Regions from separate parts of the Streptomyces sp. XD-27 genome, predicted to be linked through region 3. Evidence: riboswitches for the same ligand, from Rfam matches in the RefSeq annotation. Region 3 holds a riboswitch; each other region holds the start of a gene.
What was found. A riboswitch is a leader RNA that binds a small molecule or an ion and turns the genes downstream of it on or off. The one in region 3 is predicted to bind cyclic di-AMP.

Region 1 (3,975 bases), 2.6 Mb from region 3:
ACATGATCGCGCCGGAGGCCGTGGCGCCGGTCGCCGCGGCCCTGGTCGACCACCTGTCGGCGGCGGCCCCGCCGTCGCCGGCAGCGCACCGACGGTGACCGAACAGCCCGGGCGTCCGTACGGCGTACGCCCGGGCCAGGTCCCGTCCGGGCTCCGGGCCAGGTGTCGTCCAGGCCCGGGTCGGGTGTCGTCCGGACTCCGAGCCAGGGTCGTCCGAGCCCCGGGCCAGGTGTCGTCCGGGCCCCAGCGGGGCACCCGTGGAGCCATGGTGCGGCCCAATGACGAGGTCGCGGCCCTGCTCCAGGAGTACGCCGACCTCATCGCGATCACCGGCGGCGACGCCTTCAAGGCGCGCGCCTACGAGAAGGCCGCCCGCGCGATCGGCGGCTACCACGCCGACGTCTCCACACTCGACGCCAAGGGCCTGCGCGAGATCCCGAACGTGGGGAAGTCGATCGCCGACAAGGTCGTGGAGTACCTGCGCACCGGCCACGTGTCCACGATCGAGGAAGTCAGGGTCGCGATCCCGGCCGGGGTCCGCGAGCTGATGACCATCCCCATGCTGGGCCCCAAGAAGGCCATGGCGCTCTACGAGGAGCTGCGCATCTCCTCCGTGGACGAGCTGCTCGACGCCCTCCACGAGGAGCGGCTGCGCGACGTCAAGGGCTTCGGGAAGAAGACCGAGGAGAACATCCTGCACGGCATCGCCCTCATGCAGAAGGCGGGCGGCCGCATCCTCCTCAACGCCGCCATGGACGTCGCCGAGCAGGTCGTCTCCGAGCTGTCGCGGGTCACCGGGTGCGAAGGCTGCACGTACGCCGGATCGCTGCGCCGTATGAAGGAGACCATCGGGGACATCGACGTCCTCGTCGCCGCCGACCGGTCGGCGGCGTTCATGGACGCGTTCAGCGGTCTGCCGTACACCGCCGAGGTCATCGCGCACGGCGAGAAGAAGACCTCCATCCGCACCACCAAAGGGCTCCAGGTGGACCTGCGGGTGCTGCCCCCCGACTCATGGGGCGCGGGCCTGCAGTACTTCACGGGCAGTAAGGCGCACAACATCCGGGTCCGCGAGATGGCGGTGCGCCACAAGCTCAAGCTGTCCGAGTACGGCCTGTTCCACGCCAAGAGCGGAAGGAAGATCACCTCGCAGACCGAGGAGGAGATCTACGACCGGCTCGGCCTGCCCTGGATCCCGCCGACCCTGCGCGAGGACCGCGGCGAGGTGGCCGCCGGGCTGCGCGGCGAACTCCCCGAGCTGGTCACCGAGGAGGACATCCGCGGCGACCTGCACACGCACACCGACCTCACCGACGGCCTCGCCCCGCTGGAGGAGATGGTCGCGGCCGCGGCGGCCCGCGGCTACGCGTACTACGCCGTCACCGACCACGCCCCGGACCTCGTCATGCAGCGGATGACCGACGAGAAGATGCTCGCCCAGCGCGAGCGGGTGCGGGAACTGGACCGCGAGCACCGCCGGATGCGGGTGCTGCACGGCACCGAGCTCAACATCGGCCCCGACGGGGACGTGGACTGGCCCGGCGACTTCCTCGAAGGCTTCGACGTGTGCGTGGCCTCGGTGCACTCGCACTTCAGCCAGAGCCGGGAGGCGCAGACCCGGCGGCTCATACGGGCCTGCGAGAACCCGTACGTCGCGGTCATCGGCCATCCGACCACCCGGCGGATCGGCAAGCGGCCCGCCATCGACGCCGACTTCGACGCGGTGTTCGAGGCGTGCGCCAGAACCGGCACGGCGCTGGAGGTCAACGCCCATCCGGAACGGCTCGACCTGGGCGACGAGGAGATCCTGCGCGCCAAGCGGTACGGGGTGAAGTTCGCGGTGAACTCCGACGCCCACGCCACCCCCCATCTGGCGTACATGCGCTACGGCGTGGGCACCGCGCAGCGGGGCTGGCTCACCCCCGACGACGTCATCAACACCTGGCCGCTCCAGCGGCTGCGCCGCTTCCTGCGCGAGGGCCGGAATCGATCACTCCACCAGGCGGATTCCACTCGTTCGTGAGAGAACAACTCCCGTTGCACGAAGGCACGTTCAGGCCCCTCGGTGAAGGAGTGCGGAGTCTCCCGTGGCATTGGAATTCCGAAATACGGCCGACGTGAAGAAGTTCACAGAAAGCCATCTCGGCTCTGAAGTCCGATGGTTGATGGTGCAGGATCTCCTCCCGGTACAAGATCCCGTCACCGAGGCGGGACCATCCGGGCGGACGCCGAGTCCTGCCGCCGCACCGGATGGCCGGACAGATACGCACAGCGGCAGGAGCGGGAGACCCAAGCACGGCGGACCACGAACACGGTGGTCCTTGGGGTGAAGCCACTTATGTGGCCGGGCAACTTCGCCGGCCCGAACCCGACAGGTCATCTTTCGCAGGCGGATGACGAAGGGCTTCGGCATGTCCGCGATTTCTCGCAAGACCGTGCTTCCCCGTATACCCGCGCTCATATCCAGGACGGGTCAGGTCTCGGCGCTCACCGTGGCGACCGTCACCGCGTCCCTGCTGGTCCCGGGTATGAGCTCCGACGCACAGGCGGCGACCTTGGGATCCAAGGCGCTCAAGATCGCCGCATCGAAGAAGGGCGCACCCTACTCGTACGGGGCAGCGGGCCCCAACCGGTTCGACTGTTCCGGGCTGACGCTCTATTCCTACAAGAAGGCGGGCAAGACGCTGCCGCGTACGGCGGCCGCCCAGTACAACAAGTCCCGGCACGTATCCTCGGGTTCTCGTAAAGCCGGTGATCTGGTGTTCTTCCATTCCGGCGGCAGCGTCTACCACGTCGGGATCTACGCCGGAAAGAACCAGATCTGGCACTCGCCCAAGCCGGGGAAGTCCGTCCGGCTGGAAAGGATCTGGACCCGCCAGGTGTGGTACGGACGGGTCAACTAGGCAATTCCGGGGCGGGCCAGGACCGCAGGGTGCGCCGACTGGTGAACCGGTGCTCGCGGCCGGTGACCGGGTCGGTGAACGCCAGCTCCCGGGCGAGCAGCTGCAGCGGTTCGCTGAAGTCGTCGGGGGCGGGATCGCCGACCACCGGGTAGACCGGATCGCCGAGGATCGGTACCCCGAGCGCGTTCATGTGCACCCGCAGCTGATGGGTGCGCCCGGTCACCGGGCGCAGCCGATAGCGGCCGAGCCCGCCCCGGTGCTCGACCAGCTCGACGCGGCTCTCGCTGTTGGGCGGGCCCGCCACCTCCCGCGCGGCCATCACTCCGCGCTCCTTGACGATCCGGCTGCGCACCGTCCGCGGCAGCGTCAGCCCGGGGTCGTGACGAGCGACGGCCTCGTACTCCTTGCGCACCGCACGGTCCTGGAACAGCGACTGGTACGTGCTGCGGTGCTCCGGCCGGATCACGAACATCACGACGCCCGCGGTGAGCCGGTCCAGCCGGTGGGCGGGGCTCAGCTCGCGCAGGCCCAGGTCCCGGCGGAGCCGCACCAGGGCGGTCTCGGTCACGTGGCGGCCACGGGGCGTGGTGGACAGGAAGTGCGGTTTGTCCACCACCAGCAGGTTCTCGTCGCGGTGGAGCACCTCCAGCTCGAAGGGGACCGGCACCTCCTCGCGCAGCGGCCGGTAGAACCACAGGAAGGCGCCGGGCGTGAAGGGGGCGCCGGGCGCGACGGGCCCGTCCGCCCCGACGATCCCGCCCTCGTCCAGCAGGGCGTCGACCCGATCGGGCCCCAGCGCGGGCAGCCGGTCGACCAGGTGGTCCCGAATCGTCGCCCAGTCCCCTTCGGCGGGCAGCCGCAGCCGGACCGGGTCGATGCCGTCGCGCTGCGGCAGGGGGCGGGCGGGGCGGTGGTTCTGCGTCTCATCGTGCTGCCAGCCTATGGCGTGCCCGGCCCTGGTCGGCCCGGCCGGCCCTTGCCCGGCCCGGCACCGGACCCCTGGGGCGGGGGTGGGCCGGGCCGCACGGGGTACTCGGAGGGCCCGACGACCCGGGCGGCGGGCGCCGGGCGG
Region 2 (3,975 bases), 560 kb from region 3:
CGGCACCTACGCCCACGCCGCACCCTGGAACGAGGGCAAGGGCATCTTCGGCAAGATCAACAAGAGCCATGGCTGTGTCGGCATGACCAACAAGGACGGCAAGTGGTTCTACGACCGCGCGGTCCGCGGCGACATCGTCGAGGTCACCGGCTCGACCCGCCAAACCGTGGCCACGGGCAATGGCTATGGCGAGTGGAACCTGTCGTACGAGGAGTGGCAGAAGCTCAGCGCTCTGGACTGACGAGCGGTCGGCTCATGAAGAGCGCGGTCTCGCCCTCCGACTGCGTGCCGAGGTACAGGGTCGTGTCCAGACCGCACAGAGTGAAGCCCATCCGCTGGTAGGCGTGGATCGCCGGGGCGTTGACGTTGGTGACCTCCAGCCAGGCGGCGCGGGCACCGCGGTCGTGGCCGTAGGCGAAGGCTCGGGCCATCAGGTGGCGGCCGATGCCCTTGCCCCGGTGGGTGGGCGCCACGGTGATCTGGCGGATGACCAGGCGGCGGTTCCAGTCCTCGTAGTCGAGTGCGATGAAGGCGCAGATGCGGTCGCCGTCCACCGCGACCACCGTGTGGTCGACCCGGTCGTCGTCCTCGTCGCCGTCATCGTCCGGGAATTGCTTCGTCAGGGGCGGGTGGACGGGTGCCGGATGGAGGGAGAAGCCGGTCGCGGTCGCCGTGACCTCGTACACGGTGTCCGTGGTGAAGGAGTCGTCCAGCGCCGTGAGTTCGGCGTCGTCGGCGGGGGTCCCTACGCGGTACAGGTACGGGGGCGTCGTCATGGGCGGACCTTCCTGGCGATCGGGCAGCGGCTGGGCGACGGGCTTCCTGCCCCGGACAGACCGGCGGCCCTGGTGTCAAGGGGGGAGAGAGACCAGGGCCGTCGGCGTTCAGGGCGTGGGGGAAGGGGAGGAGGGCACGGGTGGGGCGTGCGGCCTCCGCTACGGGTTCTGGCCGTGCTCGCGCAGCCAGGCCAGCGGGTCGATCGGGGCTCCGCCGCCCGGTCGTACCTCGAGGTGCAGATGCGGTCCGGTCACGTTGCCCGTGGCGCCGACGCGGCCGATCACATCTCCGGTCGACACCGAACCCGAGGTCCGGACCATGGAGGACAGATGGCAGTACCAGACCTCCGTGCCGTCCTCCAGCGTGAGCACGATGCGGTAGCCGTACGACCCCGCCCAGCCGGCCTCGGTGATCGTCCCGCCGTGCACCGCCTTGACCGGGGTGCCGGTCGGGGCCGCGAAGTCCTGGCCCGTGTGGTCGGCCGACCACATGTCGCCCGCCTCGCCGAACGACGAGGTCAGGGTGTACGAGGCGAGGGGGAGGGCATAGGACGCGGCCAGCTTCGCGCGACGCTCGGCCTCGGCCTTGCGGGCGGCCTCCGCCGCCTTGCGCTCGGCCTCCTCCGCGGCCTTCCGCTCGGCCTCCGCCTTGGCGGCCTTCTGCTGCGCGACGTCCTTCGCCTTCTGCTCCGCCGCCGCCTTCGCCGCGGCCGCCGCCTCGGCCCGCGCCGCCGCCTCCCGCTGGGCCTCGTCGGCGGCCGTCTGCTGCTGCTCGGCCTGCTGCATGATGCGGGCGCGGAGCGCCTCGCCCGCGTCCGTGGTGCCGCTGGCCCGGTCCTGGGGGGTGAGCCCGGCCTGGGAGAGTGGAGTGCCGGAACCCCGTGTGCCGGTGCCGGAGGGGTCGCCGTCGGAGATCAGCGGCCCGATGACGGGAAGGTCCTTGGTGTCCGGGAGCGCGTCCTGCACCTCGTCGGCGACATGGGCCAGGTCCGGCATGGATATCGGGGCGTTCGGCCGGTCCTTGGCGGTCGCCATGCCGCCCGCGCCGACCGCCGCGATGACACCGACGCCGAGCACGGCGCCGCTGCGCGCCATGGTCCCGCCGCGCTGCTTGACGACCCGGTGCCTGCCGCGGACCGGGGCGACGGACTCCTCCGTGGGGTTCCACTCCTCCCACGGCTCGCCGTCGTCGGCGGCGCCGGGGGCGAAGACGGCGGTCCCGGAGGGCCCGGCTCCGCCGGAGGTTCCGTACGGTGCCTCGTCGAGGGCAGACCTGTTGGACGCCACCGGGGCGTACTCCTTTCCTTCCTTCTCGCCTACCGGGTTAGCTGACGGGTTCGGAGCAGGAAGGTCTCCTACGGGCCAGGTGCGGCCCGATTCACCCCAAGGTTGGTGGTTCCCCGGTTCCCTTGGTGTTGCTGGTGGTGCAGTGGTGGTGCGTAGGGATTCGGCGACGGCGCACGGTGCCGCCTCTGCGACGGCTGTGACGACCGCGCTGCGTTATCGAACGTTAATAGACCCGGCGACACGATTCCAAGCTGTTCCCCGGAATCCACGAACCTTTGACGCGCGCCAAACGGTCATTTGCGGGCAGGGTGGTGCGAGTTGCCGGTTCCACCGGCGCGCCGCGACGTCGTGTTCCACGTACACGCAAACCTGACACGCCTGATCGTGTGTCAATCGTTATGCCTGAGGGGTCACCTTCGACTACGCGACGTCACGCCCGAGGCGGCCGGCGCGGGGCGGCCCCGTCGAAGACGACGCCTCCGACGATCAGAACGGCCGAAATCCAGCGGGTGAAGCGACGGTTCCGGGCATCACTCGCGTCCGGCGTTCTGAGGATCAGGGCCGGCGCCGCGTCACAGCTCCACGCCGAGGGCCCGGGCCCGCCGGTCCGCCGCCAGCTCGGCCGCGGCCTCGTCGAGATAGACCTCGCACACCAGCCGCCCGTCGCTGGTCAGGTTGTGCTCCAGCTCCCACAGGCTGATCTCGTCCCCGCACGCCAGCAGGAACGCGTGCTCATAGAAGCGGCACCATGTCGCGTCCCGTCCCCCCGAGCGCCGCCGCGGCTTCGGCGCGAGCGCGATGTCGTGGGCGAACGCGGTCGCGAGCAGTTGCTCGACCTCCTCGCCCGGCCGGTCGGAGTTCTCCGCACGGCGCAGCACGCGCCGCGCGTGGTCGGCGGAGTTGTCGGCCACGTACGCGCGGGACATCTCCAGCGGCACCGTGGTGCGCAGCAGTTGCTCGGGCAGCCACACCGGGCCCTTCTCGAACTCCTCCCAGTCCTCCCAGCGGCCGCCGCCGGTGAGCTCGTGCACACGGCGCTCGGCGGTGGTGAGGGCCTCCTCGTCCAGGTACAGCTCGTACAGGAGGCTCCCGTCCCGGGCGGTGTTGTGCTCCAGCTCCCACAGCAGCCCGCTGCTGCCGTCCGGCAGCAGGAAGACGTGCCGGAACGTGCTGTATCCCACCGGTCCTCGCGGCTCGTTGCACTGGCGGCACGACCGCAGTTCGGTCTGGTGCATCAGGGCGTCACGCAGCCGGACGAGCTCCGTTTCGTCGAGCTCGAACGTGTTCTGAGCGCGGGCCAGCAGCCCGTCAAGATGCTCGGTGGGCGGCCCGCCGGCTTCTGCGTGTCCCATGTCTCTACTCCTCCCGGCCATCGACTCGCCGCGCCCCCGAAGCGACATCTCGCGACTTACCGTAGCGGCGTCGACACACCCCGCGTGCGGTGTTTGGCGAAGCCGTGGACCGCAGTTCCCTTTGCCCCCTGCTGCGGCACATGGCCGGGAATCATCACGCTTCGGGCTCGAGAGGCGACAGATCCAGCCACGGGTCAGGGGTCTGGCGCACGCTCCGTCGACGCCCCGGTCGGGCTGCCCTGGCAGGACCTCGCCGTCGCCCGGACCGCGTATCAGCGGGCGCGGCAGCGCGGCATCGGCACGCGCGTCGACCTGCTGTCGTAAGCACTCGTGCGGTAGGGCTTGTTCGGCAGCGCTCGCTTCGGCAGCGCTCGTTTCGGCTGCGCTTCCTCGTTCACACAGCGCGCCGGATCCGCGGAAAGGCCGGGACCGCGGCGATGAACAGCCAGGTGGTGATGGTGAAGGGCCAGGTGAGGGTACGTCCGCCGAAGGGCGTGAAGTAGGCGTTCAGTGCGGCCGTCAGCACGGTGGCGGCGGCCACGGCCACCAAGGCGTAGAGC
Region 3 (3,975 bases):
GCGTGACTACGTGCGTACGTCCCCGCCCACGGTACGGGACCGGGAACGGGGACGTACGTACGCCGGGCTGATCAGCCCATTGAACCGGGCTGGTCAGCCCCTGAGCCGGGCTTGGTCAGCCGCTGGTCCGGGCTTGGTCAGCCCTTGAACCGCGGGAAGGCCGAGCGGCCCGCGTACACCGCGGCGTCGTCGAGGATCTCCTCGATGCGCAGCAGCTGGTTGTACTTGGCGACGCGCTCGGAGCGGGCCGGGGCGCCGGTCTTGATCTGGCCGCAGTTGGTGGCGACGGCCAGGTCGGCGATGGTGACGTCCTCGGTCTCGCCGGAGCGGTGGGACATCATGCACTTGAAGCCGCTGCGCTGGGCCAGCTCGACGGCGTCCAGGGTCTCGGTCAGCGAGCCGATCTGGTTGACCTTGACCAGCAGGGCGTTCGCGGCGCCCTCCTCGATGCCGCGGCCCAGGCGCTCCGGGTTGGTGACGAACAGGTCGTCGCCGACGAGCTGGACCTTGTCGCCGAGCTTGGCGGTGATGGTCTTCCAGCCGTCCCAGTCGTCCTCGAACAGCGGGTCCTCGATGGAGACCAGCGGGTACGCGGCGACGAGCTCCTCGTAGTACGAGGTCATGTCGGCGGCGGTGCGCTCCTGGCCCTCGAAGACGTACACGCCGTCCTTGTAGAACTCGGAGGCGGCGACGTCCAGCGCCAGCGCGATGTCCTGACCCGGGGTGTAGCCGGCCTTCTGGATGGCCTCGAGGATGAGGTCCAGGGCGTCGCGGTTGGAGTCGAGGTTCGGCGCGAAGCCGCCCTCGTCGCCCAGGCCGGTGGACAGGCCGCGCTCCTTCAGCACCGCCTTGAGGGTGTGGTACACCTCGGTGCCCCAGCGCAGGGCCTCGGAGAAGGACTCCGCGCCGATCGGCGCGATCATGAACTCCTGGATGTCCACGTTGGAGTCGGCGTGCGAGCCGCCGTTGAGGATGTTCATCATCGGGACCGGCAGCAGGTGGGCGTTGGGGCCGCCCAGGTACCGGAAGAGCGGGAGGTCGGACGCCTCGGAGGCGGCGTGCGCGACGGCGAGGGAGACGCCCAGGATGGCGTTGGCGCCGAGCGAGGACTTGTCCGGGGTGGCGTCCAGGTCGAACATCGCCTGGTCGATCAGGCGCTGCTCGGTGGCGTCGTAGCCGACCAGCTCCGGGCCGATCTGCTCGATGACGGCGAGGACGGCCTTCTCGACACCCTTGCCGCCGTAGCGGTTCTTGTCACCGTCACGCAGCTCAAGCGCCTCGAAGGCGCCGGTCGAGGCGCCGGACGGCACGGCAGCACGGCCGGTGCTGCCGTCGTCGAGGCCGACCTCGACCTCGACCGTGGGGTTGCCTCGCGAGTCGAGGATCTCGCGAGCTACGACGACGTCGATGGACGGCACGAGGATCTCCTTCGTGTGGGTCTGCGTCTGCAGCATGAGCCTAACGGCAGCGGCGGGCTGCCCCCGCCCGACGCCCGGCCCGCGAGACGGCAGAGCCCCCGGACGGGCTGTACGTGTCGATATGCCAGCCCGTCCGGCTCCCGCGGGCCGTGGTCCGGGGGCGAAGGCCCGCCGGAGAGCTCGGGTCAGCTCAGGTGCAGGCGCTGACCGGGGTAGATCAGGTCGGCGTCGGCGACGACGTCGTCGTTCAGCTCGTGGAGCTTGTGCCAGCCGCCCTCGACGTGCCGGGCCTCGGCGATCTTGGAGAGGGTGTCGCCGGCCTTCACCGTGTACTCGCCGTCGCCCTTGGGCACGGCGCGCTCGTGGGAGCGGGTGGTGGGCGCCGGCTGGGCCTGGCGCTCGGTGTGTCGCGGGGCCTGCTGCTGGGGCTGCGCCTTCGGCTGGGTCTGGGTCCGCGGCTTCGGCTGGGCCTTGGGCGTGCTCTGCTGCTGCGACGGGGTGGTGGCCGAGGAGCCGCCCTCGTAACCGCCGGAGGTCAGGTTCTTGCCGCAGACCGGCCAGGCGCCCTTGCCCTGCCCGGCCAGGACCTTCTCGGCTATCTGGATCTGCTGGTCCTTGCTGGCCTGGTCGGCGGTCGGGGCGAACGCGGTGCCGCCGTACGCGGCCCAGGTCGAGGCCGAGAACTGCAGGCCGCCGTAGTAGCCGTTGCCGGTGTTGATCGACCAGTTGCCGCCGGACTCGCACTGCGCGACCTGGTCCCACTGCTGGGTGGTCGCGGCGGAGGCCTGGGTGGCGGCGATCAGCGGAGCGGCGACCGCGGCGCCGGTGACACCGGCGAGGGTGGCGATGCGAGCGGCCTTGGAGGGACGACGATGCTTGCCCTTGGACTTGAGCATGGTTGGTTCGTTTCCTCACCGACGCCTGCGAGGTGAGCTGTCGGGTTCGGGCGTGTGAGTGGCCCGGCCGGATGCGCTGCCGCGCATCCGGCTTCACCCCTAGCCGGCGGACCGGCGCACAATCCTGGGTCCCCCGCTCCTGCCTTCGGCGCTTGCGCGTCGACAACCCCCCGACCGTTGGCAGGACTCGGCGTGTCGGTCGGCGGTGCCCGCGGTGGCGAGCGGTGACGACGGTAAGCACAGCTCCCGGGTGAGCTCAAACCCCAACATCCGTGGAAACTCAGCCGTGTTTGCGCCCAGGGAACCACTATCTCCGCAGGTCAGACGTGACCTGTTAAGGCCGGATAAGGCGGACACACCCGTCAATGCGAAGAGACTCATGTCTCATTTTCGGCACGGCGGGCGAGATGCCCCGAACTAGCGTTCGCCGCCGTCCAGGACAAGGCGCTGACCTGGGTGGATGAGGTCCGGGTCGGTGCCCACGAGGCTCTCGTTGGCCTCGTAGAGCGCGGGCCAGCCCCCGGGGACGTCATGCTCGGCCGCGATGGCCGACAGGCTGTCACCGGAGCGCACCGTGTAGCGCTTCGGGCCGTCGCCCGCGGGGTTCGCGCCGCGGTCGCGGTCACCGCGCGAGGCGTGCCGCCCGCCGCGCCGCTCGCCGTCGTCGGCGCGGTCGTCCGGGGCGCCGCGGTGCCTGCCGCTGCCGGGCTCCGGCGTACGTCCGGCGTCCGGGGACGGGGCCTTGCCGTCGCCCTTGCTCTCGTCCCCGCCGTCACCCTTGCCGTCGTCCGTACGGCCGTCCGCGGGGTCTTCCGACGGCTTGGGCGCGGAGTCGGAGTCCCGCTCCGGGTCCTTGCCGTCCGCACGGTCCGTGGAGCCCTTCCCGTCCTCGTCGGCCTTGTCGCCCTTCTCACCGTCAGCGTCCTTGTCGCCCTTGCCGTCCTCGGGCGCCTTGCCGTCTGCGTCGCCATCCGTACGGTCGCGGTCCGCATCCGACGTGTCGTCGGAGCCGGAGTCGGAATCGGGCTTCTCGGTGGACGTGTCCTCGTCGGCGGGCTTCGTCGAGTCGGCGTCGCCGCCGTCCGGCTCCTCCGCCCCGGATCTGGGCGGCTCGGTGCTGCCGGGGTTCACCTCGGGCGCGTCGCCCCCGTCCTTGAGCCCGGCGTTCAGCGCGCAACCGGGCCAGGCCTGCGGCCCGCGGTCGGCCAGGATCGACTCGGCGACCGATATCTGCTGCGAGCGGCTGGCGAGATCGGGGCGCGGGGCGTAGGACGTGCCGCCGTAGCTCTTCCACATGTCGAGGGTGAGCTGGAGGCCGCCGTAGAAGCCGTTGCCCGCGTTGGCGCTCCACATGCCGCCGCTCTCGCATTCGGCGACCCGGTCCCACGTGGCCGTGTCGGCGGCGTGTGCGCCGGTGGCTCCCAGGAGGGGAAGCGCGATGCTCGCGCCGGTCACCCCCGCCGCGACGACGATGGCCGGAGCCTGACGGGGGCGGCGGTGCCTACCGTTCCCGGAGCGCATGCGGTTACCTCTCGTAGTGGCGGCTGAGTTGAGGCTGAAAGATAATCCGGCCGCCCACGAGTCACAAGCCGATGTAGCGGAGGTCACGCCCCGATCACGGTGCTGATCGTCCGTCAACTTCCTTCTGGGGTGAAGGTTAC

Region 1: another riboswitch for cyclic di-AMP. It lies ahead of Q3Y56_RS02565 (C40 family peptidase); the one in region 3 lies ahead of Q3Y56_RS13320 (transglycosylase family protein).
Region 2: another riboswitch for cyclic di-AMP. It lies ahead of Q3Y56_RS15915 (M23 family metallopeptidase); the one in region 3 lies ahead of Q3Y56_RS13320 (transglycosylase family protein).

The regions. Positions count from the first base shown of each region.
Region 1 covers NZ_CP130713.1:596,000-599,974, reverse strand. The annotation lists gene Q3Y56_RS02575 (alpha/beta fold hydrolase) at 1-98, shown strand, start outside; gene polX (DNA polymerase/3'-5' exonuclease PolX) at 266-2,023, shown strand; cyclic di-AMP (ydaO/yuaA leader) riboswitch at 2,217-2,407, shown strand; gene Q3Y56_RS02565 (C40 family peptidase) at 2,412-2,903, shown strand; gene Q3Y56_RS02560 (pseudouridine synthase) at 2,896-3,570, opposite strand.
Region 2 covers NZ_CP130713.1:3,731,785-3,735,759, forward strand. The annotation lists gene Q3Y56_RS15905 (Ig-like domain-containing protein) at 1-241, shown strand, start outside; gene Q3Y56_RS15910 (N-acetyltransferase) at 225-776, opposite strand; gene Q3Y56_RS15915 (M23 family metallopeptidase) at 936-2,063, opposite strand; cyclic di-AMP (ydaO/yuaA leader) riboswitch at 2,075-2,239, opposite strand; gene Q3Y56_RS15920 (DUF6227 family protein) at 2,636-3,415, opposite strand; gene Q3Y56_RS15930 (urea transporter) at 3,810-3,975, opposite strand, start outside.
Region 3 covers NZ_CP130713.1:3,170,429-3,174,403, forward strand. The annotation lists gene eno (phosphopyruvate hydratase) at 138-1,418, opposite strand; gene Q3Y56_RS13320 (transglycosylase family protein) at 1,604-2,314, opposite strand; cyclic di-AMP (ydaO/yuaA leader) riboswitch at 2,322-2,475, opposite strand; gene Q3Y56_RS13325 (transglycosylase family protein) at 2,732-3,835, opposite strand; gene Q3Y56_RS13330 (cytochrome P450) at 3,949-3,975, opposite strand, start outside.